Regions from separate parts of the Nonomuraea monospora genome, predicted to be linked through region 4. Evidence: riboswitches for the same ligand, from Rfam matches in the RefSeq annotation. Region 4 holds a riboswitch; each other region holds the start of a gene.

Region 1 (3,198 bases), on a different contig from region 4:
CCTGGCCCGGCCTCTTCAACAGCAACGACCCCAACGCCATGCTCTCGGGCTGGGCGGTCGCCGGGCAGCTCTCGCAGGAGCGCGCCGAGAAGCTGGCCGCCTTCGACCGTGAGAACAAGGGGCTGAAGGTCGAGCGCGACAAGGCCGAGGTGGCGCTGGACGACGCGGAGAAGGAGCGCGACTCCGTCGAGAAGGAGCGCGCCGAGATCCGCAAGCTGATCGCCCAGCAGAAGAAGCTGCTGGACAAGCTGGGTGCGTACAACCCCGGCAACCCCAACAGCACGGGCATCAAGTACACCGGGTCGGCCTCCGGCAGCGCCGCCGCGGCGCTGCGGTTCGCGTACGCGCAGGTGGGCAAGCCGTACATCTACGGCGGAACGGGGCCGCGCGGCTTCGACTGCTCCGGCCTGACGCAGGCGGCCTGGGCGGCGGCGGGAGTCTCGCTGCCGCGGACGACGTGGCAGCAGTGGGCGTGGGGGGCCAGCCGCAAGGTGTCGCTCGACGCGCTGCAGCCCGGCGACCTGATCTTCAGTGAAGGGCTCGGACACGTCAGCATCTACGCGGGTAACGGGCAGATCGTCCACGCGCCGCAGACCGGCGACGTCGTCAAGGTCGTCAAGCTCTCCGCCTACGGCCGTTCCCTGGTCGGAGCCATCCGCCCGTAGTCGCGGAGCCCGTTTCGGCCTGCTCTCGCGCGCATTTCCGGCCATCTACGATTCGGCATCGTAGATGGCTTTTCCATGCGCGGGAGCGCTCCCAGTGGCGTGGCTCACGTTTAAACCGTGTCAAATGTGACTTAGGTGACAATTGACGCCTGACAACCAGGCCGATCCGGAAGTGTGAGCAGGGTCACATTATGGTAACAGAACCTGGTGTTCCAGCAGGGGTTTCCGTCTTGACTGACCTCCCTATCTGATCTTTACAACCTGACTCACCCTTTGCCGATCCTTGACCTTTCGGCGTACCTTCTGGCGTCGTCGCGGTGCACAAGCCATGTCGCCGCGAACCCGCATCGGTCCCTCCCGATGTGAGACAGATAAAGATCCGCCGGCCGCTCCCCCGAGCATCCCCACATCATTCGATCGGGGCACGCGGCCTGCCGAATCCGTGCAGCCAGGAGCACGGAGCCGGGGACCCAGCGATCCCAATTCCCCAAGGGATCAGGGGTGAATCGGCGCGCCCATCGCGCCGTAGGGCGACTTCCACGCCCGAATCCGTCAGCTAACCCGGTAGGCGTTCGTGGAAGACACAAGGAGCAATCCTGTCTAATCCCCTGCAGAACCCCCGCCTGTCCCGCCTTGCCCTGAGTGGCGTAGCACTCACGATGACCGTGACGGCCGGAGGTCTGATCCTCCATGCCCCAACGGCTCAGGCGGAGACGACGAGCGAAGCGGCCACTCTGACGACGGTGAAGGCGCGAACCACCGCCAAGACGTCCCAGAAGGCCACGACGGCCCAGCTAAAGGCCGCCAAGCTCGCCCGGCAGAAAGCGAAGGCCCGCAAGGCCGTCGCCGTGGCCAAGAACCAGATCGGTGACCCGTACCGGTACGGAGGCACAGGGCCTGGTTCGTTTGACTGCTCCGGTCTCGTCCAGTTCGCCTGGAAGAAGGCCGGCGTCAAGCTCCCGCGCGTGGCGAGCAGCCAGTTCGCCCGCACCAGACAGAAGGTCTCCTGGCGCAACCTGAAGCCCGGTGACCTGATGTTCTTCAGCGGGCTCGGCCACGTGGGCATGTACGTCGGCAAGGGCAAAATGATCCACTCGCCGCGGACAGGTGAACGGGTACGCATCGACAAGCTGAGCGGATGGCGCCGATCGTCCTTCGTCGGCGCAGTTCGTCCCGGCATGTGAAGAAGCCCCGTCCGGATTCTTGGAGTATTTCCTGGATTCGGACGGGGCTCTCGCACGTCCGGCGCCCGCACGCGGGCAGGGGCACTACGATCGGGCATCGTGTTCGAGCAGGTGAGCCGGCGAGCCGTGGTGGCGGGCCTCCTGCTCCTCGTTCCCGCCGCCGCCACCCCGCTGCCGGACGCCCCCATCCTCCCTCCCGAGCTGCGCGACCTGTGGCCGGGGCGGCGCACGGCCGTCAGCCGCGGAGGCCGCGCCACCGTCGTGGCCCCCGCAACCGTCGCGGCCCCTGCAAACGTCGTGGCCCCTGCAACCGCCCGGCGCGAACCGCTCGACGAGCTGGCGCGCGGGGCCGACGCCGCGGGCGCGCGGGTCTCGGCCGTGCTCGGCAGGCCCGTACGCCCCCTGATCGTCCTGCCGGAGTCGGATCGCGACGCCGCCCGCCTGGCCGGGGCCGCACGGCTCGACGGGCTGGCCGCCGTGGCCGACGGCGGGCGCGTGATCGTCGTGCCGGAGGCGTTCGCCACGCTCAGCCGCATCGGCAGGGACGTGGTGCTGACCCACGAGCTGACCCACGTCGTGGCCGGCACGGAAGGGCTGCCCGTCTGGCTGTACGAGGGTTTCGCCGACTACGTCGGCTACCGCGACGCCGGACTGCCCGTGAAGACCGCCGCCGCCGAACTGGCCGCCGAGGTGCGCGCCGGACGGCTGCCGAACGCTTTGCCCGGACCTGCGGCTTTCGCGGCGGACGGGCGCGACCCGGACCGGCTCGCCCGGGCGTACCAGGAGGCCTGGCTGGCGTGTCGCTTCCTCGCTGACCGCTTCGGTGAGGGGACCCTGGTGTGGCTCTACCGTGCGGCCCGGGCCAGAGGCGTCGATCAGGCGCTCGCCTCGCTGGGGCTCTCCGTCGCCATACTGACGGCACGGTGGCGCGCGTACGTGCGGGATCAGCTCGGGTGAAGGGGAGGCAGATGAGCGATCGAGAAGACATCGGCGACGCGACACGGGAAGAGGAGGTGACGGACGGGGCGATGGCCGCCGTCTGCGCGGCCGGCCATCCGGACGAGGACGCGGCAGGCGGCGAGCGCGCCGGTCCCCGGGAGACGGCGGCGGCATCGGAGACGGCGTTCTCCCCGGAGCCGGTGGCACCGGAGACGGTCGCGTCGGCAGGCGGGGCCGGGGGCGAGCGCCGGGCGGAGGCGGCGGAATCGGAGGACGCCGCGTCCACGCGCCCGGCGGCCATCGCGCTGATCCTCCTGGGCCTGGTGATCCTGGCCGTGACCGCGTTCAGCACCCCTTGGCAGGTCCTGTCCGGCGGCCCGCCCGACCCGGCGCGCGACTTCAGCGCCGCC
Region 2 (3,198 bases), on a different contig from region 4:
CGACGTCAGCTTGGTGATCTCCGCGACGAAGCTCGGCCAGAGCTCGCGCGGCAGGTCGTGCCCCATCCCCGGGTACGTCACCAGCCGCGCCCCCGGGATGGCCGCGGCCGTGGCCTGCCCGCCCACCAGCGGCACGAGCGGATCCGCCTCCCCGTGCAGCACCAGCGCGGGCACCTTGACCTGGGCGAGCGCCGCCGTGCGGTCACCCGAGCCCATGATCGCGGCGAGCTGCCTGGCCGTGCCCGCCGGGTCGAAGCAGCGGTCGTACGCCAGCGCCGCCAGCGCCTTGATCCGCTCCTGGTCCAGCTCGTAGCCCGGCGACCCGATGGTCGACCAGGTGCGCACCGCCTGCTCCAGCACCGCCTCACGGCCCTGGGGCGGCCTGCCCATCAGGATCGCGGCGGCGGCCTCCGTGGGCGGGGCGATGGACGGGCCGGGCGTGGACATGATCGAGGTCAGGGTCAGCACCCGCTCGGGGTGCCGGATCGCCAGCGTCTGGGCGATCATCCCGCCCATCGAGGCGCCCACGATGTGGGCCGCCGTCCAGCCGAGCACGTCCATGAGGGCCGCGGTGTCGTCGGCCAGGTCGTCCAGCAGGTAGGGCGGCGCCGCTCCCATCGCGGGGGCGCCGTGCTCGTGCAGGTGCGTGGACAGGCCGGCGTCGCGGTTGTCGAAGCGTACGACGTGGTGTCCCTGCTCGGCGAGGAGCTCGCAGAGCGTCTCGTCCCACTGGATGAGCTGGGCGCCGAGCCCCATGATGAGGAGCAGGGGACGCCCGGCCGGTGAGCCGAAGCTCTCGTAGGCGATGTCGATGCCGTTGGCGGCTGCGCGCATGGTCACGACCACCAGAATGTCATTCTGGTGGCCGCCGCGTAAAGGTGTCCGCATTCCGGGAGCGCGCACTGGGGTCGGCGCGCGTCCGGATCAGTGCGCGTCGAGGTCAGCGCAGGTCGGGATCCGCACACGCCGGGATCTGCGCGCGTCGGGATCCGCGCAGGTCGGGATCCGCGCGCGTCGGGATCCGCGCAGGTCGGGATCCGCGCGCGTCGGGATCCGCGCGCGTCGGGATCCGCGCGCGTCGGGATCCGCGCAGGTCGGGGTCAGCGTACGAGGAGGGCGCGGAGGCGTTCTCCGCCGAGGATCAGGCCGCCGCCCGCCATGGACAGCACGCCCGCCGTCAGCGCGCCACCGACCAGGCCCGACTCCTTCGGCTCGCCCACGGGCGCGTTGAGGAGCTGGCCGCCGGCGGAGGAGGACTCCTCCTCGGGCCGCGGCGGGGTCGCGGGGTTCGTGTCGCGCTCGGCCCACGCGCCGGTGGAGAACGGCACCGGATAGTTCTTCTTGCCCACCCCGGAGCCCCACTTGGTGATGACGTAGTCGACGTCGATGTGGCCCTCGCCGCCGATCCCGTCCACGCCCAGCGTGCTGGAGTTGAACTCGCCGCCGGTCAGCTCGGCGAAGGTCTTGGCGTCGAGGTCCAGCATGATGCCGCGGTTGGACGGCGTGCCAGGCCCGCGGTCACCGACGAAGAAGGGCATCTTCTTGCCCTTGTAGACCACGTAGCCCTCGGTCAGCAGCGGCCAGCTCGGGCTGGCGGCCAGCCCCTTCTGCATCGGCTTGCCGCTGGCCGGCAGGCCCGTGTCACCGGCGCGGCCGGAGGCGTCGTCCCAGAAGTACGAGGCGGTGGTCGAGCCCTTGAGCAGGATCTTCTGGTCGGTGTCGGAGTCGGCGTGGGCGGCGGTGCCGGCGATGGTCAGCGCTCCGACGGTGGAGGCGGTGAGCACGGCGAGGGAACGCAGGCCAAAACGGGCAGACATGAAGCAGCAAAACCCTTCACTGGGGGACAGGGAGGTTGCACTCACGGAAAAGGGCGCGGCGCAGCAGAACGCCGCGAGGTCGCTACGCGGAGCGCAAGATACGAGTCTTCGGGGAAGGGGGCCGCTCAGTGGGCGGCCGGCAAGACGCGGTCCGGGGGTACGACGCGCTGATGCATGAAGTAACTTGTCCTCTCCATCACGCCTACCGGGTTAGCTGACGGGTTCGGGCGTGGAGATGCCCTACCGGCACAGGGCCGGATTCACCCCAACGGAGGTGGTTCCCCGGTTCCCGAGGGTTCGGGATTCGGCGCCAACCGGTGGTCCCTCTGGGGTAAGGACTAGGTCACCGGCTGGTAATGGCGATTACCTTAGCCACGGAATCGGACATCTGCCAACTATTCACCATGAATCGCCATAAAGATCTACCTTGTCACGGGAAGAAAAAAGGGGGCACGGCATGCCGTACCCCCGCGCGAATTTCAGCCTCAGCCGCCGCTCTTGCGCCTGAACGATCTTTTACTCGCAGCCGGGCCGTGCGCCCCGTGGATCTTTGATGGGTCGCCGCCCCTGCCACCCGCGCCCGAGCCCGCGCCCTGGTTGCGCTTGCGCTCCAGCGCCTCGCGGAACTTGCGCTTCATCTCGTCCTCGGGAGTTTCGCTGACTTCCGGCTCCGGTGTATCCGCCATGAGGACCTCCATGGTGTTGGGGACAGTTCACAGCTTCGCACGGCACCGCTTATGACGCGAAACCGGGCTCACCACGAAGTGAAGGCCAGCAACCGGAAGACCGGGTCGGGACCGCCCGAACGGCCCTGCCCGTGACCGACGAACCGCGACTCCCCGCTCAGCCGCAACCCCTGCCCGGCCGCCTCCGCGATGACCGGGCGGGCGTCGTCGAGCAGGTGCGGCAGCCAGATCGTGGTGACCGCGTCCACCGAACGGTCGCCCATCGGGAGCCTGCGCCCGTCCCCCAGCACCACCCGCACCCGTCCCGGCCATCCGCGCCATCCCGGCGGCGGCGTCCACGCCGAGCACCCGCAGCCCGCGCGCCGCCGGCTCCCCGGTCACCAGCCCCGTGCCGCAGGCGACGTCCACCAGCGCGCCGGACGGCTCAGGCACCAGGCCGCGCACCGCCTCCGCCGCCGCCCCGGGTCTCGTCGTACCGCCCGGCCTCCAGGTCGTAGTCGATCACACCAGGTAAAGGGGATCCGCTCCGTTCCTGGTGTTGTGTTGAGACGGGTGCGGACATAGATCCGGGGATGAGACTCCTCGGTCGTGACCTGGCGATGGATCTTGGGGCGGCGAGCACGCGGATCTACGTCAAACGCAAGGGAATCGTGCTCGACGAGCCCTCCGTCGTGATGTGCGACGGCCTCACCGGC
Region 3 (3,198 bases), on a different contig from region 4:
GCAGGGAGGGGCTGACCAGCGCGCTGAACAACACGGCCCGGCAGGCGGGCGGCGCGGTCGGCGTGGCCGCGCTCGGCGCCGTCGGCGGCGACCCGGCCCGGCCCGCCGCCTTCGTCTCCGGGCTGCACCACGCGGCGTGGGTGGCGGCGGTCGCGTACGCCTGCGCGGGCCTGCTCACACTGCTCACCCGGCAAGCCGACGCCTGACCGGGCACCGCCGCCTGCACCTCACCGCACTGCCCGCCACCCGCACTGCCGTCCGCCCCCGCGAGCAGGCGCGGGCGGCGTCAGGCGGAGGTGGCGGTGAGCTCGGCGAGCAGGGTGTCGAGGACGTGCATGGCCCGCCACGCCTTGGTCATGCCGAACCGGGCCGAGAACCGCACGACGGCACGGGCCTCCTCCGGCGTCGCCCCGGCGCCGAGCGCCCGCGTCAGGTGGGCGCGGAAGCTCTCCTCCAGGGTCTGGTAGAGCACGTCCACGGTCATCGTGACGAACGCGCGCTCCCGTACCGACAACAGCCGCATACCGCCGCGCATGCGCGACTGCAGGTCCATGTACCGGCTGAAGGGCTCGTCGAGGGCGGCCACGGCCTGTCGCATCGCGGCGGGCAGCGGGCTGCCGGTGCCGTCGGCGTTCACCTCGTGACCCCGTCCGGTGGGGCCGGGCAGATCGTGTTCGCGCTCCAGCTCGGCCAGCCGGGCGAGCGCCGACAGCGCGGCCGGGTAGCCGCTGTCGTAGGCGACGAAGCGGAGCAGCTCGCGCAGGTCGTCGGCGGACACGCCGCTGTCCGCCGCCATCCGGACGTGCTGGGCGAAGGGCAGGCCGAGGGTCTGCTGGCAGACGTCGGCGGTGAGGCAGAGCAGGGCCTTCTCGCGCGCGCTGAGCTCCGGGATCTCGTTCCAGAGCAGACGGTCGGTGGCTGCGGCCATCTCGTCGAACACCGCGTCCAGGGATTCCATGGGGTCCTCCGTTAAGTGAACAACTGTAGGGCTACGACTGTAAGGCAACGGTCGTTCGCATACAAGGGCACCCTGTGGGGGTAGGGGGCGGGTTCCCCCAAAGAGGGAGGTCCACGAATGGACACCCCGCGTTCCCGCACCACCCGCTCCCCCGTACAGCTCGCGGCTCTCGTCATCGGGGTGGTGTTCCTGGTGGCCGGCGTGCTCGGCTTCATCCCTGGCATCACCACCGACTACGGCGACCTGCGGTTCGCGGGTCACGGGTCCGGCGCGCACCTGCTCGGCGTCTTCCAGGTGTCGATCCTGCACAACGTCGTCCACCTGCTGTTCGGCGTCGCGGGCGTGCTGCTGGCCCGGACCTCGGCCGGCGCGCGCAACTTCCTGATCGCCGGCGGGGCGATCTACCTGCTGCTGTGGATCTACGGCATGCTCGTCGGCCACGACAGCCCGGCCAACTTCGTCCCGGTCAACGCGGCCGACAACTGGCTGCATCTGGGGCTGGCCGCCGTCATGATCGCTCTCGGCCTGGTCCTGGGGCGTCGCCCCGTCACCACCAGCGGTCACTGACGTCACTTTCCGCCCGTACGAGCGGCGAGGGGGGCGCTCGCGGGCGGAAAGATTTACCCGGCCGTGAATCCCCGGCTGGGACGGCATCGGGGATCCCTCAACCAGGGGATTCCCTTTGCCATATTTGCACCGCTTTTGGGGTGATATGTACCTTTTTAGAGGCGGTGCACGCGTAATGACGCCTTGTCTGTCATGCCGTCACCACTCTGATGACCGGACCGAGCGAGAACCACGCTCGGCCGCCGAATCCGCGACGACGAGCGGAACCGGGGACCCAATCTTCCGGGGTGAATCGGACGCCGACCACGAGCCGCGCACCCGTAGGGCACTTTCCAGCCCGAACCCGACAGCTAACCCGGCAGGCGGCATGGAAGCAAGGAGTCACACCTCATGCCCGAGCCCCGGCTCGCCACCACCCTCAAGAACAAGCTGTCCGAGCGCTTCGGCCTGGCCGTCGGCGGCGCGATCCTGGCAGGCGCCACCGCGCTGGCCGGCGTGACCGGCACGGCGCTGGCCTCCGGCGCCGAGCAGCACGCCGCCCGTACGGACCACGTCGCCTCGCACGAGATCCAGCACGAGAAGCAGCCGCTCTCCTACGGCCTGGACATCTCCAACTACGAGCCCCTCTACGACTGGAACGCCAGCCCGGCCCAGTTCGGCATCGTCAAGGCCACCGAGGGCACCGAGTTCCGCGACGCCTCGTTCGCCAGGAACTGGCGCGAGATCGGCGCCAAGGGCATCGTCCGCGGCGCCTACCACTACGGACACCCCGGCAACGACCCCATCGCCGAGGCCGACCACTTCCTCTCCGTGGTCAACGCGCAGCCCGCCAAGGCCGGCGACCTGCTGGTGCTGGACCTGGAGACGAGCGACGGGCAGTCCGTCGAGCAGGTCAACGCCTGGGCCAAGGCCTGGCTGTCGCACGTGAAGGCCGCGACCGGCGTCACGCCGATGTTCTACAGCGGCTGGAACTTCGCCGACACCTACGGCAAGGGCCTGGCCGGCTACCCGCTCTGGGTCGCGCACTACGGCAGGGACAAGGGCATGGTGACCCCGCCCGCCGACTGGAAGTCCTGGACGATCCACCAGTACACCGACTCCCCGATCGACCAGAACGTCTCCGCGCTCAGCCCGGACGCGCTGCGCGACCTCGGCAGGCGCACCGCCTGAGATCAGCACCGCCTGAGAGCAGCACCGCCTGCGCAGCACCGCCTGCGCGGCGCCGCCCGAGCCCGCGCCGCCTGAGCGGAGCTGCCCGATATTTCAGGCATTAGTCTGATCTTCGTGACGGACATGCGCGAGGCCCGGATCACGGTGTGGCGGATCCTCCTGGTGGCCGCGACCGTGACCGGCCTGGCGTGCCTGACGACGTCGATCGGCCGCCCGTGGGCGTACTTCACGGTGCAGAGCAACGTCATGCTCGCGCTGTACTACGCCTGGCGGCTGGTCGCGGGCCGCACGAGACCGGCCGCCATCGGCGTGAAGGGCGCGGTGACGCTGTACCTGCTGGTCACCTGCCTGGTCAACTACGTCTCCCGGGACCTGGCGAACCCGCTCCTGCTCCTGGACGGCGGCGGCGCCCGCGACTGGGGCAACTTCCTGCTGCACTACGTGACGCCGGTCATGGCGGTCGCCGACTGGGCCGCCTTCGACCGGGCCCGCCCCGCCCGCTG
Region 4 (3,198 bases):
TGCGGGCGGCCGAGCGATTGAAGCGGGCGGCGTTGGCGTACGGCCGGAAGGCGACGATCGAGCCGCCGATCTGCCGGTAGGCCTTGAGGCCCTCGAACAGCTCCTGCGCGTAGTGGAAGACCGAGGTGGCGGGGTCGAGCGAGAGCGGCCCGTACGGCATGAGCCGGGCGTCGTGCCAGCCCTCGCCCTCGGTGTAGTCGATCGAGATCATGTGATCGGTGAACGTCTGCCCGAACCCCGGGTTCGCCAGTACCTGCTCCCGCTCGGCCGCGGTGCGAGCGTGGTCGGATAGCTGCACGTCGAAGCTGAGCTTCGGAGCGATGGTCATGACGGCGGTCCTTCTCTCTACGGTCTACCGAAATCTACCGGAATCCGGTCACCTGTCCGGGAGCGATGCGCGCCCACGGGGTGGTCCGTACTTCCTATTGTCTCGCTATATGGGATGGCAAGCGGTTGATGGGTGCTTGGCCCCGATTGCCGCCGCTACCTGGGGACACGAAAACGCGCCCGGCAGGTCCTCTTCGGACCGCCAGGCGCGTACGGTGCTAGGCGGCCCTAGCCGGATACTCGCGCGGTGATGTCGTCGCCGATCTCGCTGGTGCTTCGGCCCGTGCGGCCCTCGGCGATGTCGGCGGCGACCGCCTGCTCGACCTTGGCCGCCTCGTCGTGCAGGCCGAGGTGGTCGAGGAGCATGGAGACCGACAGGATGGTCGCGGTGGGGTCGGCCTTGCCCTGACCGGCGATGTCGGGGGCGCTGCCGTGCACCGGCTCGAACATGCTGGGCGCCGAGCGCTCCGGGTTGATGTTGCCGGAGGCCGCCAGGCCGATGCCGCCGGCGATGGCCGCGCCGAGGTCGGTGATGATGTCGCCGAACAGGTTGTCGGTGACGACCACGTCGAAGCGCTCGGGCTGGGTCACGAAGAACATCGAGGCCGCGTCGATGTGGCAGTAGTCGGTGGCGACCTCGGGGTACTCCTCGGCCACGCGGTTGACCGTGCGCTGCCACAGGTCGCCGGCGAAGGTGAGCACGTTGGTCTTGTGGACGAGCGTCAGCTTCCTGCGCGGGCGGGCCTTGGCCTTCTCGAACGCGTAACGCACCACGCGCTCGACACCGTGGGCGGTGTTGAGCGACTCCTGGGTGGCGATCTCGTGGGGGGTGCCGCGCCGCATGACGCCGCCGGTGCCGGCGTAGAGGCCCTCGGTGCCCTCGCGGACCACGATCATGTCGATGTTCTCGGTCGGCGTGTCGGCCAGCGGGGTCGTCACGCCGGGGAACAGCTTGACCGGCCGCAGGTTGACGTAGTGGTCGAAGGCGAAGCGCAGGCGCAGCAGCAGGTCGCGCTCGAGGATGCCGGGCGGCACGCTCGGGTCGCCGATGGCGCCGAGCAGGATCGCGTCGTAGCCGCGCAACTCGTCGAGGACCGCGTCGGGGAGCGTCTCGCCGGTACGGTGGTAGCGGGCGGCGCCCAGGTCGTAGTGCGTGGGCTCGATCTTCGTGCCCACTGCCTCCAGGACCTTGAGCCCTTCGGCGACGACCTCGGTGCCGATGCCATCCCCAGGGATGACGGCCAGGCGGATGTTACGCGACTCCATGACGGCAACCATACCGGCTCGTCTCGCCTGACGAACACACCATCTCATTTCGCGGACGTCCGGTTTGAGGGGTTTGCGACCTTTTGACCGTTTCGTTAGAGTCCGTCGGGCCTAATCCACGCAGCCGCTGCGTGGAGCCGGGGACCCACTTTCCCCCCAGGGGCGAATCGGCGGTCATCGCCGTAGGGCTGTCTTCCAGGCCCGAGCCCGTCAGCTAACCCGGTCGGCCGTATGGAAGGACAGTCTTCTGTCTCGCATCGCCATCGTCCTGGCAGCGGCGTCTGCCGGACTCATCCTGGCCACCCCGGCAGCACAGGCGGCCACCGGCGACGACGTCGCCGCCCGGTCCGTCACCGACAAGGACACCACCACCCTCACCGGCGCCGAGATCAAGCGCATCAGGCTGGCACAGACCCCCAAGCCCGCCTGGAAGGTCGCACTCGACTTCGCCATGAACAAGCGCGGCATCCCCTACGTGTGGGGCGGCACCAGCGACCGGGGGTACGACTGCTCGGGGCTGATGCTCCGGGCGTACGAGAAGGCGGGGATCGACCTGCCCCGCACCGCCCGCGAACAGTACGGGGCGTTCTCCAGAAAGATCTCCTGGAAGGATCTCGAACCCGGTGACCTGGTGTTCTTCAGCAACCTGGGTCACGTCGGAATGATCTCCAAGCCCGGCTACATGGTGCACGCGCCGCACTCCGGCGACGTGGTGAAGGAGGAGAAGCTGTCGAGCTGGCGCAGGCAGGCCTTCGTCGGCGCCGTCCGCCCTGACCGCAAGGGCGTCCGCCAGTGGGCCGAGCGGCTCGAACAGCGGCGCGAGCCCATCCCGGCCTCGCTCACCGCGACGCTCTGAGAAACCCGGGCGGTCCCGCCTTCCCCCGCGGAGCCGCCCTACTCACACCTGTCCGCCGCACGAGTGCGACCACGACTGCACGAAGACCGGCGCTGCGGCTCCAGCGGCTCGACAGGCCGGTGCGCAAAGGCCGGGGCCACGATGCACTGGGCGATCGACGGCCCCGGCGCGCTACAAACCATGCGCTGCCTGCTCGTGCCCGCGCTGAAGAGGACGGCCGTGTCCTACCGGCTGGAGTTCTGAGGGGCGCCGCCGTTGTCGCGGCGGTCGAGTGCGGTCTGCAGGGCCTCGGCGGCCTCGTCCTGCTGCTCTTCCGTACGGTTCCAGGCATACATGTCGTACATGTCACTCAGCTCATTTCGCGGACGCGTTTCCAGTGGGGAAGCCGGACTCCGGTCGCGAATCCGACCGGGCCTGATCTCGTTGGTCCGGGTCACGGACCGGACGAATGGGACTTACTGGCCGACACAACGCCGCTCTCCGCGACGGGTAGCCGACCTGCCCTAACAGGCCCCGCCGCGGCAGGCAATGAGTACGAACACCTGGCGCATCAGCAGCAGACTACCCGAGTATCTGCTCGGAAGTCCTACTATCTTGCATGCTGAGACAAGAAGGGCCGCCACCCGGACGGGTGACGGCCCTTCTCAAAGGGTCCTGCGGATCAGTCCTCCAGGTCCACCGAGCGGCCGCTCTCGGCGCCGATCTCGGCCCCGATCTGCTCGACGACCTCGGCGGGGATGGCGGAGTCG

Evidence for each region. A riboswitch is a leader RNA that binds a small molecule or an ion and turns the genes downstream of it on or off. The one in region 4 is predicted to bind cyclic di-AMP.
Region 1: another riboswitch for cyclic di-AMP. It lies ahead of ABD331_RS32930 (C40 family peptidase); the one in region 4 lies ahead of ABD331_RS51545 (C40 family peptidase).
Region 2: another riboswitch for cyclic di-AMP. It lies ahead of ABD331_RS49840 (hypothetical protein); the one in region 4 lies ahead of ABD331_RS51545 (C40 family peptidase).
Region 3: another riboswitch for cyclic di-AMP. It lies ahead of ABD331_RS41070 (glycoside hydrolase family 25 protein); the one in region 4 lies ahead of ABD331_RS51545 (C40 family peptidase).

What each region holds. Positions count from the first base shown of each region.
Region 1 covers NZ_BAAAQX010000019.1:203,972-207,169, forward strand. The annotation lists gene ABD331_RS32925 (C40 family peptidase) at 1-665, shown strand, start outside; cyclic di-AMP (ydaO/yuaA leader) riboswitch at 1,088-1,251, shown strand; gene ABD331_RS32930 (C40 family peptidase) at 1,325-1,849, shown strand; gene ABD331_RS32935 (gluzincin family metallopeptidase) at 1,949-2,806, shown strand; gene ABD331_RS32940 (M48 family metallopeptidase) at 2,818-3,198, shown strand, end outside.
Region 2 covers NZ_BAAAQX010000042.1:81,453-84,650, reverse strand. The annotation lists gene ABD331_RS49845 (alpha/beta fold hydrolase) at 1-834, opposite strand, end outside; gene ABD331_RS49840 (hypothetical protein) at 1,101-1,817, opposite strand; cyclic di-AMP (ydaO/yuaA leader) riboswitch at 2,002-2,137, opposite strand; gene ABD331_RS49835 (DUF5302 domain-containing protein) at 2,303-2,503, opposite strand; gene ABD331_RS49830 (class I SAM-dependent methyltransferase) at 2,572-2,793, opposite strand; gene ABD331_RS49825 (rod shape-determining protein) at 3,076-3,198, shown strand, end outside.
Region 3 covers NZ_BAAAQX010000029.1:7,776-10,973, forward strand. The annotation lists gene ABD331_RS41055 (MFS transporter) at 1-206, shown strand, start outside; gene ABD331_RS41060 (carboxymuconolactone decarboxylase family protein) at 287-958, opposite strand; gene ABD331_RS41065 (DUF4383 domain-containing protein) at 1,076-1,525, shown strand; cyclic di-AMP (ydaO/yuaA leader) riboswitch at 1,756-1,905, shown strand; gene ABD331_RS41070 (glycoside hydrolase family 25 protein) at 1,916-2,695, shown strand; gene ABD331_RS41075 (Pr6Pr family membrane protein) at 2,819-3,198, shown strand, end outside.
Region 4 covers NZ_BAAAQX010000045.1:85,953-89,150, forward strand. The annotation lists gene ABD331_RS51535 (branched-chain amino acid aminotransferase) at 1-328, opposite strand, end outside; gene ABD331_RS51540 (3-isopropylmalate dehydrogenase) at 556-1,593, opposite strand; cyclic di-AMP (ydaO/yuaA leader) riboswitch at 1,692-1,837, shown strand; gene ABD331_RS51545 (C40 family peptidase) at 2,045-2,449, shown strand; gene serA (phosphoglycerate dehydrogenase) at 3,111-3,198, opposite strand, start outside.